DNA from 3 places in the Bradyrhizobium sp. USDA 4510 genome. Region 1 is predicted to be linked to each of the others. Evidence: predicted binding sites of a transcription regulator. Region 1 holds the regulator's gene; each other region holds the start of a gene.
The links. The regulator LexA, encoded in region 1, represses DNA repair genes until DNA is damaged. The targets are predictions, from matches to a motif close to TGTTCNNNNTGTGTTCNG.
Positions count from the first base shown of each region.

Region 1 (8,121 bases):
CGGGCGCTGGCGCGCGCCGAGGGCGCCGAGACCGTCGACCTCGGCGTTGCCGCCGACACGGTGGAGGCGACCACGGCGGGCATCCGCCGGGCGCGCGAGGCCGGTGCCGATGTCCTGATCACGACAGGCGGCGCCTCGGTCGGCGACCACGATCTCGTCAAGCGGTCGCTGGAAGCCGAGGGCGTCGACATGACGTTCTGGCGGATTGCGATGCGGCCCGGCAAGCCGATGATGCATGGCCGGCTCGGCGCGATGAGGGTGATCGGCCTGCCCGGCAATCCGGTGTCGTCCTATGTCTGCGCCTTCCTGTTCCTGGTGCCGTTGATTCGGGCGCTGAGCGGCCGGAAAGTGATTCATCATCGCCGCACGAGCGCCCTGCTCGGCCGCGACCTCGCCGCCAACGACCAGCGCGAGGACTATCTGCGTGCACGGCTCGAAGCGCGCGAGGACGGCACGTTGATCGCAACGCCGGTGACGCAGCAGGACTCGTCGTTGCTCGGGAATCTCGCTGCGGCACGGGCACTTCTCGTGCGCCCGCCGTTCGCGGCGGCGGCCGTCGAAGGCAGCGAATGCGAGATCCTGACACTGCCCGAATAGGGTTTTCGCGCCCCGCCGATTGTGCGTTGCCCGACACGTTCACCGGAAATTAAGTGGTTGCGGAACACATATCGAACATATAGTGTCCGTTCATGATTTGTTTCGAGTGCTGGTGTCTACATTCGGGAAGCTGCATGGAAGCAGGTGCATCGAGCACATGCTCCTGAGGTCAGGCCCGGCCTGCAGGCCCCACCAGAAGAGTCTCGGAATCGAACGACGCTATCAACCGGGGGAATACTCGAGATGCTCACGCGCAAACAGTACGAACTACTGCGTTTCATCAATGAACGTCTGAAAGAGGCCGGCGTACCGCCCTCCTTCGACGAGATGAAGGATGCGCTCGACCTGCGCTCGAAGTCCGGTATCCACCGCCTGATCACTGCGCTGGAGGAGCGCGGCTTCATCCGCCGTCTGCCGAACCGCGCCCGCGCCATCGAGGTCATCAAGCTGCCCGAACTCTCGGCCGGCGGCGGCAACGGTCGCCGCGGCTTCACGCCCAGCGTCATCGAAGGCACCCTCGGCCGGCGCGCCAGCACGCCGCCGATTGCCGAGGACGACGGCAACCGTCCGGTCGCGGTCCCCGTGATGGGCCGGATCGCCGCCGGTACGCCGATCGAGGCGCTGCAGACCCGCAGCCACACCATCAGCGTGCCGCCCGACATGCTCGGCGCCGGCGAGCACTACGCGCTCGAGGTACGCGGCGACTCGATGGTCGATGCCGGCATCCTCGACGGCGACATGGCGCTGATCCAGCGCAACGACGTCGCCAATACCGGCGACATCGTGGTGGCGCTGATCGACGAGGAGGAAGCGACCCTGAAGCGCTTCCGCCGCCGCGGCGCATCGATCGCGCTCGAGCCGGCCAACACCGCCTATGAAGTGCGCATCCTGCCGCCGAACCGGGTCCGCATCCAGGGCAAGCTGATCGGCCTTTATCGCAAATACTGAATTGCAAATACTTGCGGCGGCCGGGAACGAGCAACACGTCGGATCGTTCCTTGCATGATAGTGTAGCGTACGGCCTGCCCGATGCGCTCCGATACCTCTCGCGCAGCGTCGCGTGTTTGTGATCGGAGCGATCTCGGACCAGTCGTACAATCGCCCAGAAACGAGCAGACGCTCGTTCGCTATCGTCCACTCTGGTAGAGGCCCTAATGCCTCAAGGAGAGGCAGGGGTCGCTACCTCGAAATGAGGAGCCATCCGATGTGTGACTATAGTCTGCACGCCGTGGCATCGCGCCCCGCCATTGTCGGAGAGACGCTGATCACGACGACGTTCCGCGGCACGTCGACCCGCGGCTTTGCTTCGGAGAATGACCCCACTGTCGCGGTCTGCATGCTGCCGGGCACCGAGCTCGCTTTCGCCGAGAACGTTCGCTACGACAGCCGCTGGATCTGGACCAAGACGCTGAACTATCGCGTCGGCGTATTCAACGAAGTCGAGCCCGACGTGCCCGATCGGCATCATGATGCGGTCGAATTCCCCGACGGCAGCCATGTGCTGGTGACCCAGCTGGTCGAGGGACAGCGCGTCAGCGTGCTGCAATTGCCGGCGCTGCATCCGCCGGTCGAGCAGAAGCCGAAGGTTGTGGAGCGGCGGCCTTCCGCATTCGCAACGCTGTTTTTGGGTTGAGCGCATCGTCGCCGTGGAATGAGCTGTTCGGCGGCGGATGACCTAAGCAATTTCGGGCGACCCCGGACTCCCGCTTCCGGGGCGCAGAAGGAGATTTGCGTCGGCCGGCACCTTGGCGCATCATCGGGTACGGAGGACGTGCGCGGTGGTCGATAAGGTCACATGGCAAAAGGCTGGACGCGTCACGGAACCGGGCCGCTACATGTTCCGGTTCGGTTGGCTGACGGTAACGGCCGACGACCTGAAAGTCTGGGAGCAATTTCCCGAGGCTTCCTTCACTCTCGTCAAGAAGCCCGACGCCGGCCCCGACTCCGACGAATACCATCTCGGCCTGTTCGAGCTGCCGAGCGCGCCCTTGCCGGACCACGGCTAATCATCGCCCTGCAGATCGGTCTCGGCCGGCGTCGCATCCACCGCAGGCCGCGGCGCGGGGGCGCGTAGCGTCGTCTCGCTCTCGCCGTCGCCGGGAACCGCCGGCGACCACGGCCGGTCGATCCCGCCGGGCTTGACCGCATCGACGACGTAGCCGTCCCTGCTCCGTCGCAGCACCAGCGCGCCGTGGCGGCGCAGCCGCTCGGCATCGATCACCGATGCCGCGCAGCCCTGCGGCGCCGGCCGCGCCGTCACGATCAGGCCTGCGCGCTCGCAGTCGTCCACTAGGGCCTCCGGCCGGGTCGCCGGCGCGACGAAGGCGCCGCCGGGTCCCTAGGTCACGCAGCCGCTGGCATCGCAGGAGACGCCCTCGCCGAGCGACGCATCGGTGGCGGTGCGCGCGTCGGCGTCCGCCGCCAGCCACTCCTTGACCAAAAATGCATCCTTGGCGCTGTGCATTAGATGCAGCCGTCCATCACCGCCACGCACCGCGACATTGCGGCCGTCGCCCGAGATCAGCACGTCCGGCTGCGGCACCCTGAGCGCCCAGACCGAGGCCACCAGCAGCAGCACCGCACCTGACCAGCGCAGCGGCGTGCGCAGCAGCCCGAGCAGGATGATGCCGGCGCTCGCTGCGATCAGCGGCCCGATGCCGAACGCCGCCATGCGGCCGACCGCGCCCGGGAGTGCGGCGCCCCATTGCGTCACCAGGATCATCCAGTCGATGCCAAGACCCATGATCGCCCAGAACACGCCGTCGAAGCCGAACGGCATGGCGACGAGCCCCAGCAGGCCGGCCGGCATCACGACCGCCGAGACCACCGGCATCGCCGCGAGGTTGGCGAGCAGCCCGTAGGGCGTCACGCGGTGGAAATGGAATGCGGCATAGGGCGTCGTCGCCAGCCCCGCCACCAGCGAGGCCAGCATCAGCATCGTGAGCTCGCGCCCGCCCCACAGCGCGACGCGCGCGGTCGCCGAATGGTCGGGCGACGCCAGCAGGTTCGGCAGCCCGATCTGCACCAGCGCCACCAGCCCGAGCGTCGCGGCGAACGACATCTGGAAACTGGAATGCACCAGCGCCTCCGGCGCGATCGCGAGCACGATCAGCGCTGCCACCGCCAGCGTGCGAAAGGTGATGGCCCGGCGGTCGACGATCACGGCGAGCAGCACCACGGCGGTCATGAAGAATGACCGCTGGGTCGCGACCTCCGCGCCCGACAGCAGAAGATAGAATGCGGCGGCGACCAGCGCGGCCGCCGCCGCCCATTTCTTGATCGGATGCGCCGCCGTCAGCGCCGGAAACAGCGCGAGCAGCGCGCGCACCGCGAAAAACACGACGCCGGCGACCACGGCCATGTGGTAGCCGGAGATCGACAGCACGTGGCCGAGTCCCGAGATGAACATCGCATCGTTGACCGGCGACGAGATCGCATCGCGCCGGCCGGTGAGCAAGGCGGTCGCGATCGCGCGCTGGTCGCCGTCGAGCGTGGTGCGAATCCGCGCGTCGATGGTGTCGCGCAGGCCCTGCATGAAGGCGGCGTAGCGCAGCGCAAAGCCGCCGGTCGCAGGCGGCTCCCTGGTCTTGACGGCGCCCATCACGAAGCCGGAGGCGCCGATGCCCTGGAAATACAGGTCGCGGCCGAAATCATAGGAGCCCGGGCGCTGTGGCCCGAGCGGCGGCATCAGCCGTGCCTTCAATTCAACGAAGCTGCCGACATCGGGCGCGGTGCCCTTCTTCACCGAGAGCCGGACCCGATCGAGCTTCGTCATGTCGCGCGGGCTCTCCATCGAAACCACACGCAGCACGAAACGATCGGTCTTCTCGCGGATGTCGCGCGTCTCGACGAAGCCGGTCAGCGCCACCGAGAACATCGGCCGCGCCAGCACCGTGTGAGCGACGCGCGCCGTCTTCCAGGTCGCCGTCGCAAAGCCCGCGGCGACCGCGGCCAGCATCACGATGACGGGAAACACGCTGCGCCGCCGCAGCAGCAGCGCCAGCAGGCAGAGCAGGATTGCGGCGGTGGCCGCGACCGACAGCACCGGCTCGTGCTCGGCCGCGAAATAGAACGCGATGCCGGTGCCGAACGCCACCGGCACCCAGGGCAACAGGCGGCCCGCCCCCGCCTCCGCGCGCGCCCATTGCCGCAATGTCTCGACGAGAGGCTTCCAGATCCCGGCGCGCGCCCGGGAGAAAGCCTCCGATCGGCGCAGCCGTGCGCGGCGGCCACGTCCCCGCGTAGCCGCGTTTGCCGCCCGGCGTCGTGCCCTGCTCCGCCATTCCGCCTGCGATCCCTGCCGGGCGGCAGGCTAGCGGATGGCCCCGTCGCCCAGCGGAACGGATGCAGAATACGGACCGGGAACGCCCGGGGTACCTGGATCGTCCTGCGCCTTGCCTAGCTCGCGCCGGGCCACAGCTGCCGCCTGCGTCAAATCGATCGAGCCGAAAGTCTCACTAAGATACCGATCACATTAGGAATAGACTGTCCTGATGCCTCCACTCCCAAATAGACAGGGATGAGGCAGTGACGGCTCGCGGCACTTGAAGGCCGCTGGAGCTCCTCTCAGGTGGCCACAACTCCCCTGAGATCAGGCGTTGCGGACGAACGCGCAAATCTCGCCTGTAACGCCGTGCACCACGCGCACTCCGCGAGCGGATAGATCGCTGAAAAACGCGAGGAGTAGCGTTTGCTTTTGAGAGGAGCAGCACATGGCAATTCAAGTACCAAGCGATTTTCGCCGCGTGATTGTCGCTGCGTCAGTGGGAAACATCATTGAATGGTACGACTTTTATATTTTTGGCAGCCTGGCCGCCGTTCTGTCGGTCAAGTTCTTTGAGCAATCCCACCCCGTCGCAGCCCTGCTGAGCACGATCGCGCTGTTCACTGCGGGATTCCTGATCCGCCCGCTGGGGGCCTTCCTGTTCGGATGGATGGGCGATCGGGTCGGCCGCAAATATACATTCCTCATTACGCTGAGCGGAATGGGCCTGGGAACGGGAGCGATCGGACTGATCCCAACTTATCAGTCGATCGGCCTGACGGCCGCATTCGTTCTGTTCGGCTTGCGGATGATCCAGGGTCTCTGCCTGGGCGGCGAATATGGCGGCGCCATCACCTACGTCGCCGAGCATGTTCCGGACGACAGCCGCGGCTACTACACGGGCTGGCTACAAACCTCGCCGACGCTCGGGATCGTGGTGTCGCTGGCGGTGATCGTTCTGACCCGAACCTGGGCCGGCAATCAGGCCTTTGACGAATGGGCGTGGCGCGTACCGTTCCTGGTCTCGTTCGTGCTGGTGGCCATCGCCATCTACATCCGCCTGCAACTCCAGGAGACGCCGATTTTCCAGGAGATCAAGGCACAGGGACAGATGACCAGGAATCCCTGGCGGGAAGCCTTCCTCAGCGCCAACATCAAGTACATCCTGATCGCTATCGTCGTCCTGATTGGACAGGGCGTGGTCTGGTACAGTGGTCAATTCTGGGCACTGTACTTCCTGCAGCAGGTCTCCAAGGTCGATGCGGTTACCTCGGCCTACATCGTGGGAGCCGCATTGTTGATCGCAACGCCGAGCCTGATCTTCTTTGGTTGGCTGTCGGATCAGATCGGCCGCAAGTCCGTGATCCTCGGAGGAATGCTGCTTGCCGCGATCACCTACTATCCGCTGTATCTGTGGCTCGGCATGGTCACGCAACCGGGACACATCAACTATCCGGTCGCCGTCTTCATCATCTTCATCCTCGTCTGCTACGTCGGGATGGTGTACGGGCCGGTCGGCGCGTTCCTGGCGGAGTTTTTCCCGGCCAGGATCAGGTACACCTCGGTCTCGGTGCCGTATCATATCGGCAATGGTTGGGGCGGCGGATTGGTGCCGTTCATCACATCAGCCGCCTTCGCGGCGACCGGCAGCATCGGCTATGCGCTGATCTACCCGATTGTCGTTCCCGCGGTGTGCTTCGTGATCGCCGTTTTCATCATGCCCGAAACACGCAAGACCAGAATTTGGGAGCAGATCGAGGCGAAAGCCGCATCGTGACGGAGTCGCCTTGCTGACGGGCGACTACAGCTCCGTTCCGACGGGATCGGAACGGGACTCTCGAAGCTTGTCTCGACGCGTTTTCCTTACGCGAGCCGCTATCCACGTCGCTCGAAAGCGCTCTCACCCTGCAGCAGGCGCCATGGCCGCCGTCCAGCGAGTGCGGGACGACGCTTCTGAATCGTCCCACACCCGCCGTCTCTGGCGAGATGTCTCTGCAGAACCTGCATCCGCGTTACGTCGGAGCGGCATGGAGGGGATCCCGCGCCACGCAAATCCCCGCTCCGGCCGCCTTTGGTTGGCGGTCAGGCCAGCGTCTCAGTCAGCTTCCTCTCAGCCAGCTCGGTGATGCCAGCGATCGTGCCACCAGGTGGCGAAATCACGATCCATCGTCAGCTCCCAGCACGCGAGCACGATCACCACGACCCCGGCGAGCACGCTGCTCGTCGTGACCGATCCCTGCTGGTAGCCGAACGTCCAGGGTGCCACCACCAGAGCCAACCCCATCAGCATCTCGCCCCATTCCTCCAGATAGGACGGAATGATGAATGCCTCCAGGGCGAACAGCACGACGCCCAATCCGAGCGCGATGGATATCCAGAGAGCTGCCCCGGAAAAGCCCAGTGCAAACGGCGATGCGACCAGCCAGGCGCCTACCAACAGGCTGGCAGCATCCTGCCAGTGTTGAATGCGCATGATCCTCACCTCCTTCTTCCGAAGACATGGTGCGGCGCGGACAAAAAAGCATCCGTCCGACCTGCGATGTGTTGCCGCTGCTGATCCGCGAGCCGACGACCTTGCTGCCGTCCGGGCGCCCGGAAGCCGCGTTCCGCAGCCTACGACCTTGGTCCCTCCTCGCAATGCAGCGCGATCCGGATAGCCTGCGAGTTGGGTGCAGCCGCGAGGCGCCCGGCCCCGCGCACTCTCCCTGACTACGAGGGCCCGCCGGCCCTCGACTTTTTCGTCAGCTCCAGCGCTGAGCCTAGATCAGCGGCGTCTGCGACGAGACGTGGTGGCAGACGATCTTCCAGTCGCCGTCCTCGCGCGCGATCACCCAGGTGATCTTGACGGCGAGCGAGGGCGCATCGCCGTCGAGGACGAATGACGCGATGCCCGCCATGTTGACGAGATCGGCGTTGACCCGTTCTGCCCTGACATCGCTGAACTGAACGCGCGGCGCGTGCCAGCGCGGCAGACCGTCAAAGTAGGCTTTGACGCCGTCGCGGCCGCGATACAGCGTCGGGTTCGAGCCGAAGAAGAACGCGCTCTTCGAATAGAGCGCGCTTAACGCATTCGCATCGAGCCTGCTGAAACCCGCCGACCATCTGGCGATGATGGCGGAGGCAATCTCGTCGGATTCATCAGGCATCGATCCCCCCGTCCGCTTGTCCGCTCGGGACGCGCTTCCTCTCGGCTAGCCCTTGCCGCCGACTTCCTTGGCGAAGGTGTCGCGCAGGCCGATGGTGCGGTTGAACACCAGCCG
Region 1 covers NZ_JBSSBT010000001.1:3,919,786-3,927,906, forward strand. Annotated here, with positions in the region: gene ACVMDN_RS17880 (molybdopterin molybdotransferase MoeA) at 1-597, shown strand, start outside; gene lexA (transcriptional repressor LexA) at 841-1,545, shown strand; gene ACVMDN_RS17890 (hypothetical protein) at 1,802-2,230, shown strand; gene ACVMDN_RS17895 (hypothetical protein) at 2,376-2,603, shown strand; partial or broken gene ACVMDN_RS17900 (ComEC/Rec2 family competence protein) at 2,600-4,880, opposite strand; gene ACVMDN_RS17905 (MFS transporter) at 5,310-6,638, shown strand; gene ACVMDN_RS17910 (SPW repeat domain-containing protein) at 6,972-7,334, opposite strand; gene ACVMDN_RS17915 (YybH family protein) at 7,621-8,007, opposite strand; gene ACVMDN_RS17920 (glutamine--tRNA ligase/YqeY domain fusion protein) at 8,053-8,121, opposite strand, start outside.

Region 2 (8,121 bases), 310 kb from region 1:
GATGCGAACCTTCCCCGCGGCCTTGCGCACAGACCCCTCAAGGACATAGCGGACGCCGAGCCTGCGGCCGACCTCCTTGATATCGACCGCCCGGCCCTTGAAGGTAAAACTCGAATTTCGGGCGATCACGAACAGCCATTTGAAGCGCGACAGCGCCGTGATGATTTCCTCGACCATTCCGTCCGCGAAGTATTCCTGCTCGGGGTCGCCGCTCATATTCTCGAACGGCAGCACGGCGATCGACGGCTTGTCAGGGAGCGCCAGAGCTTGCGCGCTGTCGACCGGCGGCTCGGTCGGGGCGCTAGCGGGATGGCCCGCGTTTATCCTCAATCGCCACGCGCGCATCGGCTCAGCAATGTTCTTCAGGTTCTGCGAGCCCATGTCCTCGAACACGGCATCGACCTTGCCGCGGATTTGACGTTGCGCATCGTCCGAGATGCAGATCCCGCCGGGCTCCGCGATCCCTTCAAGGCGGGCGGCGATATTGACGCCGTCTCCAAAGATATCGTTTTCATCGACGATGATGTCGCCGACGTGGATGCCAATGCGGAATTCGATCCGCTTGAGTTGCGGCACCGTGGCATTTCGCTCGGCCATTCCGCGCTGGACCTCAATGGCGCAACGCACCGCATCCACGACACTGCCGAACTCGGCGAGCATGCCGTCGCCCGTGTGCTTGACGACCTTGCCACGGTGTTCGCTGATCTTGGGATCAGCGAGTCCACGCAGACACTCCCTCAGCCGGACGTGTGTCCCTTCCTCGTCCAGGCCGGTCAACCGACTATATCCGGCCACATCAGCCGCCAGGATAGCTGCAAGCCGCCGCTCAACGCGATGATCGGTCACAACGGCCTCCCGAAATCGGTAGATCCGCCGGACCCCATCAAAGCATAGGGCGTTGCCCTTGGGCTAGGGGCGTAAGGCAGGCCGCCGGATTTCGCGGAGCCTGTCAACGGGGCGCGCATGTTGTGCGCGCCCCGTTGGCTGCATTCGGGCTGGGGGTTCTCCGAAACGGCGGCGCTAGCCGCCGTTGCCGTTCTCGCCGTTTTCCTCTTCAGGAATGTGCTCGACCGAGACCACGTGCTCGTCCTCGGCGGTGTCGAACACGATCACGCCCTGGGTCGAGCGGCCGGCGACGCGGATATCGGCCACCGGGCAGCGGATCAGCTGACCCTTGTCGGTGACCAGCATGATCTGGTCGGCGTCCTCGACCGGGAACGACGCCACCAGGTTGCCGTTCCGGTTGTTGACGCTCATCGCGACGATGCCTTTGCCGCCGCGGCCGGTGGTGCGGTACTCGTAGGACGAGGTCCGCTTGCCATAGCCGTTGACGGAGACGGTCAGCACCACCTGCTCGGCCGCCGACAGTTCGGCATAGCGCTCCTGCGACAGCTGGATCGCATTCGCTGTCTCCTCGCCCTCGGCCTCGACCGGCTCCTCGGTCGCGGCCTCGCCGGCCACGGCGCGGCGCATCTTCAAATAGGCCGAGCGCTCGTCCGACGTGGTCTCGACATGGCGCAGGATCGCCAGCGAGATCAGCTTGTCGGCCTCGGGCAGCGCAATGCCGCGCACGCCCATCGAGGTGCGGCCGGTGAAGACGCGCACATCGGTGACCGGGAAACGGATGCACTGGCCGCCGGCGGCGGTCAGCAGCACGTCGTCATGCTCGGTGCAGATCTGGACGTCGACGATCGCCTCGCCTTCCCCGAGCTTCATGGCGATGATGCCGGAACGGCGCACGTCGACGAAGTCGGACAGCTTGTTGCGGCGAACGGTGCCGCCGGTCGTCGCGAACATCACGTCGAGATTGGCCCAGGAGGATTCATCCTCCGGCAGCGGCATGATCGTCGTGATGCGTTCGCCCTGCTCCAGCGGCAGGATGTTGATCAGCGCCTTGCCGCGCGCGTTCGGCGCGGCCATCGGCAGCCGCCAGACCTTCTCCTTGTAGACCTGGCCGCGCGACGAGAAGAACAGCACCGGCGTGTGCGTGGACGCCACGAACAGGCGCGAGACGAAATCCTCGTCGCGGGTCTGCATCCCGGCGCGGCCCTTGCCGCCGCGGCGCTGCGCCCGGTAGGTCGACAGCGGCACGCGCTTGACGTAACCCGCATGCGACACGGTGACGACCATGTCCTCGCGCTGGATCAGGTCCTCGTCCTCGACCTCGCCTTCCTGCTCGATGATCACGGTCTTGCGCGGGGTGGCGAACTGCTGCTTCACCTCGGCCAGTTCGGTCTTGACGATGCCCTGCACGCGGGCGCGCGAGCGCAGGATGTCGAGATAGTCGGCGATCTCGGCCGCGAGCTTGTCGAGCTCTTCGGAAATCTCGTCGCGGCCCAGCGCGGTCAAGCGCTGCAGGCGAAGGTCGAGGATGGCCCTGGCCTGCTCCATCGACAGCCGCAGCGTGCCGTCCTCGTTGATGCGATGCCGGGGATCGTCGATCAGCGTGATCATCGCCTCGACGTCGCGTGCCGGCCAGTCGCGTGACATCAGGGCCTCGCGCGCGGTGTTCGGATCGGGCGAGGTCCGGATGACGCGGATGATCTCATCGATGTTGGCGACCGCGATCGCGAGGCCGACCAGGATGTGGGCGCGGTCGCGCGCCTTGCCGAGCAGGAACTTGGTCCGCCGGGTCACCACCTGCTCGCGGAACGCGACGAAGATGGTGAGCAGGTCCTTCAGATTCATCGTCTGCGGACGGCCGGAATCCAGCGCCAGCATGTTGGCCGGGAAATTGGTCTGCAGCGGTGTGAATCGGTAGAGCTGGTTCAGCACCACGTCGGGCACCGCTTCGCGCTTCAGCTCGATGACGACGCGATAGCCGTCACGATCGGACTCGTCGCGCAGGTCCCCGATGCCCTCGATCTTCTTCTCTTTGACGAGATCGGCGATACGCTCGACCATCGTCGCCTTGTTCACCTGATAGGGAATCTCGGTGATGATGATCGCTTCGCGATCCTTGCGGATGGTGTCGATCGTCACCTTGCCGCGCATCACGATCGAGCCGCGGCCGAGGTGGTAGGCGCTGCGAATGCCCTGACGGCCGAGGATGACGCCGCCGGTCGGGAAGTCCGGTCCGGGAATGATGTCGATCAGTTCGTCGATCGTGAGCGCCGGATTGTCGATCAGCGCCACGCAGGCATCGACGACCTCACCGAGATTGTGCGGCGGGATATTGGTCGCCATGCCGACGGCGATGCCGCCCGCGCCATTGACCAGAAGGTTCGGGAACCGGGCCGGCAGAACCGACGGCTCTTGCTCGGAGTTGTCGTAGTTCGGCTGGAAATCGACCGTTTCCATGTCGATGTCGGCCAGCACGGCGAGCGCCGCCCGGGTCAGCCGCGCTTCGGTATATCGATAGGCGGCCGGCGGATCGCCGTCGACCGAACCGAAATTGCCCTGGCCGTCGATCAGCGGCACGCGCAGTGAGAAATCCTGCGCCATGCGGACCATCGCGTCGTAAATCGACTGGTCGCCATGCGGGTGATATTTACCGATCACGTCGCCGACGACGCGGGCGGATTTGACGTATTTCTTGTCCGGCGTATGTCCCTGCTCATGCATCGAATAGAGGATGCGCCGGTGCACCGGCTTGAGCCCGTCGCGCGCATCGGGCAGCGCACGCGACACGATCACGCTCATCGCGTAATCGAGATAGGACTTCTTCATCTCGTCGAGGATGGAAACGGGACGAATATCTGAGGGTCCCGGCGGCTCGCCGGGCTTGTGGTCGTCGTTATCGGACAAAGGGGAAATCCGGTCGGTTCTGCTGGGGAATCATATAGCCCATCAGGGGCCTGATAACCACCCTTGCGCGGCTCCGGCAAGCCGTTTTTCCGTTCGTTTTTTCATGCACTTACGGGTGGAGCACCGAGGTTCCGGCTGCCTGGTCGGGAAGCGCGTGGCGAATGGCGAATAGCGGATGGAAAAATCCCTATTCGCCACTCGCCAGTGGCAGTTCGCCTCGCCAGTCAGTGGCCGAAAACCACTGCGTGCATGATCCGCCCGGGCATCAAGGTGAACAGTCCGGCGATGAGCAGCGCGCCGAAGAAGATGCCGATCATCGTGAACCTGTGGCGGCGGACATTGTGGCTCCGTGCGGCCGTGACGCCGAGCGCCAGCATGGCGAGCGAGAAGATCGACAGCAGGTGGATCGGGCTCCAGGGACCGACCAGCTGGATCTGATGGATCCAGAACGAGCTTCCGGCGACCACCAGCATCAGGATCACCCAGATCCAGCCCAGGGTCCGGTGCGGCAGCGTGCCCTTGGGGGCGGCGAGCTGGATGGAGCCGAGCACGAAGGCGGCCATCGCGGCAAAGGCGTGGAGCGGGATCGCAGGCGCGGCGTCGAGCAATGGCGCGAGGCTCATGATGGCCGGCCCTCGGGTGAAGCTCGCGGCCAGGCATCAAATGCCGCAGGCCAATGTAAATATCATTTACATCAGGCTGTGTCAAAGTCCAGGGAACCCGCATCCCCTTACGTCGAACCACCGACGTTCTGACAGAGAGTTACCGGGTTATCCTCATATTCCACACGAGGAAATTGCTGGTGCCGATCGCAACGACCGTTCCGGGAAATGATCTTCACGGAACGGCGCCTGACGGAATCGACGGAAGCGCGACCGCTGCTCAGAACGGGATGTCGTCGTCCATGTCGCTGTTGCGGCTGCTGCCACCACCCGCGGCGACGGCGCGGCGCGGCGCCGAGCTGACTGGTCCGGCCGAACCGAAATCGCTGCCGCCATCATCGGAGAAGCTGCTGCCCCCACCGCCACGCCCGTCGAGCATGGTGAGGTTGGAGTTGAAGCCCTGCAGCACGACTTCGGTCGAGTACTTCTCGACGCCGCTCTGGTCGGTCCATTTGCGGGTCTGCAACTGCCCCTCGATGTACACCTTGGCGCCCTTCTTCAGATACTGCTCGGCGACCTTGCAGAGGCCCTCGTTGAAGATCACGACGCGGTGCCACTCGGTCTTTTCCTTGCGCTCGCCGGTGCCCTTGTCGCGCCAGGTTTCCGAGGTGGCGATGGAAAGGTTTGCGATCGGACGGCCGTCCTGCGTCCGCCGGATTTCCGGATCCTTGCCGAGGTTTCCCACCAGGATCACCTTGTTCACGCTTCCTGCCATCGCATCATCTCCACTCAAAAACCGGGCGTCCGGACATTCGGCCGCCACTCTCAACCTTCGCCACTTACGCCGCAGGCGTCGTGGATGACCCTATACGCCGGTGCCGGCTCGTCGCCTTTGCCGTCTCGCGGTTATCCACGGATATCGGGATATAGCACCGGATCCGGCATCGTTCCAGTTTTGTTCGCCACAACCATCCGTAGAAGCGGCGAGTGCCGTCAGAGCGGCAGTCGATCTCGGTGCAGGCCGACGCTCGGCAGCAAGATTTAGAAAAACAACAAACAAATCAGCAGCTTGCCTTATCGATACTTCTCCCGCGAGTGTTGCATTTGGGAGACTGCGTTTTCGGTTGAATCAGCGTATAGCTCCAACCATGGCGCGGGCGCTCGCGTCTGGGATCGTGCTTCGGGACCGTTTGGAAGCCGATCGGGGTGCTGGGGGATTGATAATGAAGAAGTTTTTGCTCGGTACGGTTGCTCTGATTGCGTTTGCTGCGCCTGCCGCGGCTGCCGATCTCGCTGCGCGCCCGTACACCAAGGCGCCGCCGCCCGTGGTTGCCCCGATCTATGACTGGACCGGCTTCTACATCGGCGCCAACGGCGGCTGGGGCTCGAGCCACAATTGCTGGGACCAGCTCCCGGCCGGCATCTTCCTCGCATCAGATGGTTGCCATGATGCAACCGGCGGCGTCGCCGGTGGCCAGATCGGTTATCGCTGGCAGGCTGGCGCCTGGGTGTTCGGCCTCGAAGCGCAGGGCGACTGGGCTGACCTGAAGGGCAGCAACAACAGCGCGATCTTCCCGGGCCTGTTCACCAACCAGTCCAAGATCGACGCGTTCGGCCTGTTCACCGGCCAGATCGGTTACGCCGTCAACAACGTGCTGCTCTACGCCAAGGGCGGCGCGGCGCTGACCGACAACCGCTTCAACACCTACTTCACCCCAACCGGCGTGCTGGTCGGCAGCGCCAGCGACACCCGCTGGGGCGGCACCGTCGGCGCCGGCATCGAAGTCGGCTTCGCGCCGAACTGGACCGCGGGCATCGAATACGACCACCTGTTCATGCAGGACAAGACCTATAACCTGATCGCCCCCAACGGCACGCTGAACAGCACCATCCGCGATCGCCAGGACGTCGACCTCGTTACCGTCCGCGTGAACTACAAGTGGGGTGGTCCGGTCGTCGCGCGCTATTGATCGCGCCAGGCCGATTGATCCAGACGAAAGGCCGGCCTCGCGCCGGCCTTTTTGTTTGCGCCTGTTTGTGCGCCGGCTTTTTCGTTGCGTGTGCACGCGCACCTCACCGGGGCCGTTTTCGGTGCGTTGTGGTTTCGCGGATACACACGTTCCGGCATTTCTCTGTAGAAGCACCAGCACGTCACGCGACACTGCTGTGACGCTCTCTTCAAGATATCTGAAGGGACAACAAGAAAATGGGACTGGGACTTTGAAAATGAGGACTGTTTTGCTGGCCTCGGCCGGCATGTTTGCACTGAGCGCTTTTGCACCGGCAATGGCCGCCGACATGGCGGCACGCGCGCCTTACGTGAAGGCTCCGCCGCCAGCCGCGATCTACAACTGGACCGGCTTCTACGTCGGTGGCTTCGGCGGCTACGCCAGCGAGAACTCCGGCACCCCGAGCATGGAAGGCGGCTTCGGCGGCGGCACCATCGGCTACAACTGGCAAGCCGGCAACATCGTGTACGGCCTCGAGGTCGACGCCGCAGGCGCTGACATCGACGCATCGGTCTCCGCGCTCGGCGTCACCGCCCGCAGCAAGATCGACTCGCTCGGCACCGTGCGCGGCCGCCTCGGCTTCGCCGTCGACAAGGTGCTGTTCTATGGCACCGGCGGTTACGCCTGGGCCAACAACGAGGTCAGCGTCACCGCGCTCGGCGTGACCGCCTCGCAGAGCAACTTTCACTCCGGCTGGACCGTCGGCGCCGGCGTCGAGGCGTTCATCGCGCCGCAGTGGTCGATCAAGGGCGAATACCTGTATCGCAGCCTCGACAGCGAGAACTATTTCGGCGTGCCGTCCGGTACGCTCGAGCTGCACAGCGCCCAGTTCGGCGTCAACTATCACTTCGGCGGCCCGATCGTCGCCAAGTACTAAGCCTGAGCGAATTGCCTGACCGCCATCGGCGGTCAGATCGCACTGGCCGGCCTAGCGCCGGCCTTTTTGCGTAAGCGCGTTTTCGAGCGAAGTGAATTGCGGTTCGCGTCAAGAAAACGCGTCACAGCAGGAATCCAGAGCTCCCGTTCCGATCCCATCGAAGCGGGAAAAGGCTCTAGCGGAACCGGCGCTGCTGACGGCTGCTGCCATCAGGCAAACTATCCGTTGATGGACGCGACTCAGCACTGGAAATTGTCGACCGTTCTTCCTACGTTCCAGTCTTCACACCCCATCGGCGCAAGGTCCCGGCATCACCGGCGATGCGCGCCCAAAAGGCGCCAAGCATGCGCCCGGAACTGTCGCTATGGATGAAGTGCTCAAGGCGAAGCGCCAACAGAACGCCGGCTCCTCATCGCGCGCCATCACGATCCGTGGCGCGCGCGAACACAATCTGAAGAACATCGACGTCGAGATTCCCCGCGACAAGCTCGTGGTGTTCACCGGCCTGTCCGGCTCCGGCAAATCGTCGCTCGCGTTCGACACCATCTATGCCGAGGGCCAGCGCCGCTACGTCGAATCGCTGTCGGCCTATGCGCGCCAGTTCCTCGAGATGATGCAGAAGCCGGATGTCGACCAGATCGACGGCCTGTCGCCGGCGATCTCGATCGAGCAGAAGACCACGTCGAAGAACCCGCGCTCCACCGTCGGCACCGTCACCGAGATCTACGACTACATGCGCCTGCTCTGGGCGCGCGTCGGCGTGCCCTATTCGCCGGCCACCGGCCTGCCGATCGAGAGCCAGATCGTCTCGCAGATGGTCGATCGCGTGCTAGCGCTGCCGGAAGGCACCCGCCTCTATCTGCTGGCGCCGGTCGTGCGCGGTCGC
Region 2 covers NZ_JBSSBT010000001.1:3,609,585-3,617,705, reverse strand. Annotated here, with positions in the region: gene ACVMDN_RS16415 (adenylate/guanylate cyclase domain-containing protein) at 1-846, opposite strand, end outside; gene gyrA (DNA gyrase subunit A) at 1,021-3,747, opposite strand; gene ACVMDN_RS16405 (DUF2306 domain-containing protein) at 3,972-4,370, opposite strand; gene ACVMDN_RS16400 (single-stranded DNA-binding protein) at 4,630-5,124, opposite strand; gene ACVMDN_RS16395 (outer membrane protein) at 5,573-6,319, shown strand; gene ACVMDN_RS16390 (outer membrane protein) at 6,576-7,235, shown strand; gene uvrA (excinuclease ABC subunit UvrA) at 7,600-8,121, shown strand, end outside.
Region 2: the regulator LexA is predicted to act here: its motif matches at 5,295-5,312, upstream of ACVMDN_RS16400 (single-stranded DNA-binding protein).

Region 3 (8,121 bases), 4.2 Mb from region 1:
CGCTCAACGGCTTCGACGTCGTGCTGCTGCGGCAGGATCCGCCGTTCGACCTCGCCTACATCACCTCGACCCATTTCCTCGAGCGCATCCATCCGAAGACCTTGGTCGTCAACGACCCGGCCAGCGTGCGCAACGCGCCGGAAAAGCTGTTCGTGATGAATTTCCCGCAGCTGATGCCGCCGACCCTGATCTCGCGCGATCTCGACGAGATCAACGCATTCCGCGACCAGCATGGCGCCGTCGTCATGAAGCCGTTGCACGGCCATGGCGGCGCCGCCGTCTTCCGCGTGATGCCGCAGGACATGAACTTCGGCTCGCTGTTCGACATGTTCTCGGTCACGTTCAAGGAGCCCTGGGTGATCCAGCGCTTCCTCCCCGAGGTGAAGCATGGCGACAAGCGCATCATCCTGGTCGACGGCGAGTTCGCCGGCGCCGTCAACCGCGTGCCGGCGGCGGACGATCTGCGCTCCAACATGGTCCGTGGCGGCGCAGCCACGGCGACCGAACTCTCGGATCGCGAGCGCGAAATCTGCGCCACGCTCGGACCGGCGCTGCGCGAACGCGGCCTGCTGTTCGTCGGCATCGACGTGATCGACGGCAACCTGACCGAGATCAACGTCACCTCGCCGACCGGCATCCGCGCAATCCAACGGCTCAATGGCCCCGACGTCGCGGCGATGATCTGGGATACCATCGAGAAGAAGCGCGCCGCGAAATAATCCTCCCTTGTGCGCCGCACAGCTGGCTGAAATTTTAGCCAGCGTTCGATCGCGCATGCGTTCTCCTTATTCTTCTTGCCAGCTTGCGCGGGCGAGGGCAGCATCCGCTTGCCTGCGTCAGGTCAAGCAGCGGGTCAACGCGCGGGCACAACGCGAAAATCTTATAAAAATTCTGGAGGAAGACGTTATGACGCTCAATGTCTCACGACGATCCTTGCTCGCGCTCGGTGCCGGTCTCGGCGCCAGCACCCTGCTCGGGGGCACCGCACAGGCACGCGCGCCAAAGCTCGGCACGCAGACACCCTACTGGCACCGCTTCATGCTCGGCGAAGCCGAAGTGACCGTCGTATCCGACGGGCCGCTTCCGCTCGGCGACCCCTCCGGCACCTTCACCGGTGTGCCGAAGGAGGAGGTGAAGAAGATGCTCTCCGACAACTTCCTCTCGCCCGACAATGTCGTGCTCGAGCAGAATTCGCCGATCGTCAACACCGGCGACAAGCTGATCCTGTTCGACACCGGCATGGGCACGTCGCAACTATTCGGCAAGACCACCGGGCGGCAGCAGAAGAGCATGCAGGAAGCCGGCATCAAGCCGGAGGACATCGACGCCGTCGTGCTGTCGCACGCGCATATCGATCATATCGGCGGCATCGTCGGCGCCAACGACAAGCCGTTGTTCCCGAATGCGCAATACTACATCGCGCAGAGCGATCTCGAGTTCTGGACCGACGAAGGCAAGATGGGCAGCCCGTTGAAGGATTTCATCGTGCATGCCCGCAAGAACCTGCTGCCGGTGCGCGACCGCATCGTGTTCTTCAAGGACGGCCAGGAATTCCTGCCCGGCGTGACGGCAATCGCAGCGCCCGGCCACACCGTGGGCCACACCATCTTCATGGTGAGCTCGGGCGGCAAATCCTTCGCCTTCCTCGGCGACCTCTCGCATCACGCGGTGCTGCTGCTGGAGCGTCCGCGGATGGAGTTCTCCTACGACACCGATCCGAAGCAGGCGGCGGCGTCGCGGGTCAAGCTGCTGGAAATGCTGGCCGCGAACAAGACGGCCGTGATGTCCTATCACTTCGCCTGGCCGGGCTACGGCCACGTCGCCAAGGCCGGCGAAGGCTTCCACTACTATCCGGAGCCGATGCAGATGAACCTGTGACGGACTGATTGCGAAGACGGACTGCCTCGGGAGCGGCCGCCGCCGCTCCCGAATGCATTTGCCGCCCGGTGTAAGGAGTGCACGGGGCGCCCGGCCTATTCCGCCGGCGCAAGGCGGCTCGCGGAGCGAGTGCGCATCGTCTCTCGCGCGCCAATCCGCGCACGACGTTTGCGCCACCAGATCACGACGCCCGTCACCGACAGCGTCGCAACCACCAATCCCATCAGCGAGATCAGGATGCGCCCGGGCAGGCCGGCGATCCGGCCGGAATGCAGCGGAAACTGCATCTGCACGAACACGTCGGCCGCTGTGCCGACCCATGGCAGCCGCTCGCCGAGCGGACGGCCGTCCTCGCTGTCGTAGTAAAGCTGCGCCGGCCCGACGCCCGCGGCGCCATGTTCGTCGCCCGGCTCGAAGAATGCGACCGCATAGACGCCATGCGCCGGACCATAATTGATCGAACCGGCCGGTGTGGTCCAGCCGCGCGCCTTGCCGTCGGCCGCGGCGCGCGCGGCGATCTCCGCATAGGTGATCCTCGGCTCGATCGGATCGTCGAGATGACGATATGGTCGCTGCTCGTAGGGTGTCGGCGTGTAGTTGGACACGGTCTTCATCAACGGCGAGAACACCTCGAAATAGAGGTTCAGCGAGAATGCCGTGAATGCGATCACGAACAGCAAGGCCCAGGTCCACAGGCTGAAGGCGCGATGAATGTCGAAATTGATTCGATAGGCGCTGCCTGAGGTCTTGATCTTCCAGGCCGGTGCCCAGCGGGTCCAGAAACTCTTGCCGCGTGCGGCCGGTATCGCCGCCGCCCGCTGCGCCCTTGCGCGCCGCCGCGACGGCAGGGTCAGGTAGAAGCCGACGAAACAATCGATCGTCCAGATCACGGCGATGACGCCGAGGAAGCGCATGCCCCAGCGATCGCTGCCCCAGAATTCAGGGATATGCATCGTGTAATGCAGCTTGTAGAGGAATGAGACGAAGTTTTCGCGGGTCACCGGCCAGACCGCGCCCCAATAGCGGCGTCCGAGCTCGGCGCCGGTGTTTGGATCGAGAAAGACCTGGTTGTAGTCGAGCGCGTAGCGCTTGCCGGTCGCCGGATCGATCCGCGGCAGCACGAAGAACCACAGCGACTCGCCTTTCTCCGCCGTCATGAACATGTGGACGACGCGGGCGCGATGATCGCGCTGCTCGATCAGCCGGGCGAGCTCGACGGACTGGATCGCCGGTCCGGAGCTCGTCACCTCGAACAGCTTCCTGTTGAGCACATCGTCGATCTCGTGGTCCCACGAGATGATCGCGCCGGTGATGCCCGAGAAGAACAGGAAGGCCGCGGTGACAAGGCCCGCCCAGCGATGCAGTCGTCCGAAGATGGGTCTCATGGGGATTTCAGCAAGTTGTGGGGTGATCACCAGCGATAGGTCAGCTTCGCGATCGCCTTGCGGCCCTCCGCGTAGAAGCAGCTGGTGTTGCCGTAGCAGGCTGCCACGTAGCGCGTATCGGCAAGGTTGGTGACGTTGAGCGAGAGGCGATAATTGTCCCTGGTATAGGCGACGAGCGCATCGACGACCGTCGACGCCGGCACCTTGAAGGTGTTGGCGTCGTCACCGAACGTCGATCCGACATAGCGGACGCCGGCCCCGAACTGGACGCCGGCGAGCGGGCCGCCCTGAACGGTGTAATCGCCCCACAGCGAGAAACGGTTGAGCGGCACCGTGGTTGGCGCCTTGCCGACATTGACGGGATCCTTGGTGACTTCAGCGTCGACATAGGCGTAGCCGCCGCGGATGTTGACGCCCTCGACCAGCGTCGCGGTGCCCTCGAGCTCAACGCCGCGCGACCTGACTTCGCCGGTCTGCTCGGCGAAATAGAACGGCGGGGCGTAGGTGACGACGTTGGACCGGGTCAGGTCGAAGGCGGCCAGCGTGATCAGCGCATTGATGCCGACCGGCTGGTACTTGACGCCGATTTCGTACTGCACGCCGGACTCCGGCTTCAGCAGCTCGCCGGCGGCATTGGTGCTCAGCACCGGCAGGAATGACTCCGAATAGCTGAAATAGGGCGCGATGCCGTTGTCGAAATTGTACATCACGGCGGCGCGACCGGTGAATGCCGAGGCGTCGGTCGACGTCGACGTTTTCGCGAGATTGTTGTCGAGGTCGGTAGTGACGAAATCCTGCCGCCCGCCAAGCAGAAACGACAGCCGGCCGAGCCTGATCTGGTCCTGCAGATAGAGGCCGGCCTGCGACTGCTTGATGCCGGTGTCGTCATACGGTCCGTTGTTGGTCCAGCTGTTGGTATAGACTGGCGCGAAGACGTTGAGCTTGCCGGTGCTGTAGCTCGAGGCCATGTCGCGGAACGAGGTGTTGCGGTAATCGACGCCGAACAGCGTCGTGTGGCTCAGCATGCCGGTGACGAACTTGCCCTGCAGCTGGTTGTCGACCGCGAAGGAATCGATCGTCGAGCTGCCGCCGGCGCCGCCGCGCGACAGCAGGCCCGCGGCTTCGTCGGCCGCCGATGCATAGCCGGTGCCGTAGAAGCTCTTCTGCTCGTTGTGCATCCACGAATAGCGCAGGTTCTGGCGGAAGGTCAGCGCCTCGTTGAAGTCGTGCGACAGCATGTAGCCGACCGAGGATTGCTCGGTGTCGAACTGGTTGAAGCCGGGCTCGCCGACGAAGCGCGTGTTCGGAATGTAGCGGCCGTTATTGGCCCAGACGGTGCCGGACGGCGGCAGGAATTGCAGGCCCCAGCCGGTGCGTTCCTTCTGGTAGTTCGCGAGGAAGGTGATCGTGGTGTCCTCGTTCGGCTTCACGGTGACGGCGGGCGCGATGAAGACGCGATTGTCCTTGGTGTAGTCGACCTGGGTCTCGCCATCGCGCGCGACGCCGGTCAGGCGCCACAGCACCGTTCCTTCCTTGTTGGCGCGGCCGCCGATGTCGAACTCGCCCTGATAGCGGTTGAAGCTGCCGCCCGACAGCGACACTTCCCCGAACTCGCGTGCAGTCGGCAGCTTGCTGACATAGTTGAGGATGCCGCCGGTGCCACTGCCGCCGAACATCGCCGAGGATGGCCCCTTCAGGACCTCGAGGCGCTCGGCTCCGTACGGATCGAGCCCGAGGAAGTGCACATAGTTGCTGCTCGGCAGCCGCAGGCCGTCGAGATAGAGGCCCGGCATCGTCATGTCGAAGCCGCGGATCTGCAGGCCGCCGAAGCGGGTGTCCGAGCCGCCATTCACGTCGCCGCTGACGCCTGCGGTGTAGCGCAATGCCGCGCCCACCGATTCCGCACCCTGGTTCCTGATCTGGTCGGTCGTGACGACCGAGATCGATTGCGGGATTTCGATCAGCGGCGTGTCGGTCTTGGTCGCCGTGCCCGAACGCGTGGCAACGAACCCGACCACCGGACCGCCGGCTCGCTCGCCGGCGCCGGCACCGGATCGTGCCGCAGCTGGCGTCGTCGCCTGCTGGGATCGAGCCACACGATTGGCGCGGCTCGCGCGTGCGGCCACCGGACGACGAACCGGTTTTGCATTCGCAGTGATCGCGCGCTGCTGAGGCGCGTCCACGCTCACCGGCGGCAGTTCCGATTGCGCGTCGGCGCGTTCGGTCGCGACTCCTGCGGCAAGGACGGCGGCGGTACATAGACCGATCGTTCGCAGCGCTGGATGTTGACGGGTGGAATGCGAAACAAGTCGACCGATCACGCGAAGGCGCCCCTGATGTCAGCCTGGATGGATTTGTGATCCGGCTCTACAGCGCGGGGCTCGCGAGTACAGACCTCGGCAGTTGGAATAGATCGAGACTGCGCGCGCGATCAGCGTGCGATCGCTGAAACAGCGGGGAAATCGACGACGCGCTGCGACAATAAGCGCGCGATGCTCGTCGTGCTGGAATGATTCTTGAGAATGATTCCTGCAGTTGTCGACGATGCGAGCTGTGTTCGATCGCGCGAGGCGCGCGTCATGGCGCCGACGCCCGACGCCTCCGCGCCGGCCGGAAACGGATGCGCCGCGCGGTGAACTGGTACCGGGCGACCAGCCCTCGGCGCCGCGAATGTTCCTGTAATGTTCTTGCACTTGCCGCCCGGTTCCGCTACCTTCGATTGCGGAAGAATAGGGGCAGCATGGTCCAGCGCGTTTCCACCGTCGCATTCGAGGGGATTGAAGCCCGCGCGGTCGACGTGCAGGTGCAGGTCGCGCCGGGATTGCCGGCATTCGCAATAGTAGGCCTGCCCGACAAGGCGGTGTCGGAAGCCCGCGAACGCGTGCGTTCGGCGCTGATCGCCTCCGGCCTCGCGCTTCCCGCCCGCCGCATCACCGTCAACCTCGCACCCGCCGACCTGCCCAAGGAGGGCAGCCATTACGACCTGCCGATCGCGCTCGGCCTGATGGCGGCGATCGGCGCGATCCCGCCGGATGCGCTGAACGGCTTCACCGTGCTCGGCGAGCTCGGGCTCGACGGCTCGCTCGCGCCGGTGGCGGGCGTGCTGCCCGCGGCAATCGGCGCCAATTCGCGCGACGAGGGATTGATCTGCCCGGCCGCCTGCGGCTCGGAAGCCGCCTGGGCCAGTCCGGACATCCAGATCATCGCGGCAGATTCGCTGATCCAGATCGCCAACCACTTCAAGGGCACGCAGGTGCTGTCGCGGCCGCAGCCGAAGGTGCATGAGCGCGAGGAAACGCTTTTGGACCTGCGCGACATCAAGGGCCAGGAGAGCGCGAAACGCGCGCTCGAGATCGCCGCCGCCGGCGGTCATCATCTTCTGATGATCGGCTCGCCCGGCGCCGGCAAATCGATGCTGGCGGCGCGACTGCCCTCGATCCTGCCGCCGCTGTCGCCGTCGGAGCTGCTCGAAGTCTCGATGATCGCCTCGGTTGCCGGCGAGATCCGCGACGGCGCCCTGACCGCGCGACGCCCGTTCCGCAGCCCGCATCATTCCGCCAGCATGGCCGCGCTGACCGGCGGCGGCATGCGCGCCAAACCGGGCGAGATCTCGCTGGCGCATCAGGGCGTGCTGTTCCTCGACGAATTGCCGGAGTTCGATCCGCGCGTGCTGGATTCGCTGCGTCAGCCGCTGGAGAACGGCGAGGTTTCGGTGAGCAGGGCCAACCACCGCGTCACCTATCCGGCGCGCTTCATGCTGGTCGCAGCCATGAACCCGTGCCGTTGCGGCCATGCCTATGAACCCGGCTATTCCTGCAAGCGCGGCCGGCTCGACCGCTGCACCGGCGACTACCAGATGCGGATCTCCGGCCCGCTGATGGATCGCATCGACCTGCGGATCGAGGTGCCCGCCGTGACCGCGGCCGATCTGATCCTGCCGCCGCCGGCGGAGGGATCGGCCGAGGTTGCCGCCCGCGTCGCGGCCGCGCGCGACATCCAGCTCGCGCGCTATGCGGCTGCCGGCATGCCGCATGTCCGCACCAATGCGGAAGCGCCGAGTTCGCTGCTCGAGACCATCGCGCAACCCGACGCGCATGGGCAGAAGCTGCTGCGCGAGGCCGCCGACAACATGCACCTCACCGCGCGCGGCTATCACCGCGTGCTGCGGGTGGCGCGCACGCTTGCCGATCTCGACGGCGCCGAGACGATCGGCCGGCTACATCTCGCCGAAGCGCTGTCTTATCGTGCATTGGCCGACGATTTGCGCCGCGCGGCGTGATCTCCGCCGGCTTCCGGCCGGTGCCCGCCGCGTCAACGTGACAGTAACCACTCTCATTTACGCTCCGCAAACCATAAGCACCGCGATCGGCGGCAAGCTTGGGTCGAGCGAGTTGTGTCATGTTGCGTTTGAAGATTTTGACCTCGGTGGTCCCCCTTGCCGTGGCCGCGGTCCTTGCCCGCGCCGAATTCCTGCCGGGCCCGCGGCCCTGCATCGAGGTGGGCGGCGCCACGATGCAGATCGCATCGATCCCCTGGCTGGCGCAGCTTCACGTCAGCTTCACTGACGACCCCAGCCAGGCCACCGTCCGGGTCCAGATCGCCGACAGCGCCGACGCCGCCGACTTCACCGTGATCGACGACATCGACGACGCCGAGGCCGGCGCCTGCGAGAGCAGCGCGACGGCGCAGCTGATCGGGATTTCCGGCGATGCCTCGGCAACCGGCCCCGTCATCTATCTGACGCGTGATGCTGGCCCGTCCGACTACCGTGTCTTCGTGCAATCGAAGACGTTCTCGGTGCGGGATGCCGCGGCCTTGATCGTCAGCGCCCGCGGCGGACACCGCCGACTTGAAGCCG
Region 3 covers NZ_JBSSBT010000001.1:8,096,045-8,104,165, reverse strand. Annotated here, with positions in the region: gene gshB (glutathione synthase) at 1-719, shown strand, start outside; gene ACVMDN_RS37665 (MBL fold metallo-hydrolase) at 907-1,878, shown strand; gene fsrB (siderophore utilization protein FsrB) at 1,974-3,263, opposite strand; gene ACVMDN_RS37655 (TonB-dependent siderophore receptor) at 3,290-5,281, opposite strand; gene ACVMDN_RS37650 (YifB family Mg chelatase-like AAA ATPase) at 6,004-7,542, shown strand; gene ACVMDN_RS37645 (protease-associated domain-containing protein) at 7,662-8,121, shown strand, end outside.
Region 3: the regulator LexA is predicted to act here: its motif matches at 5,935-5,952, upstream of ACVMDN_RS37650 (YifB family Mg chelatase-like AAA ATPase).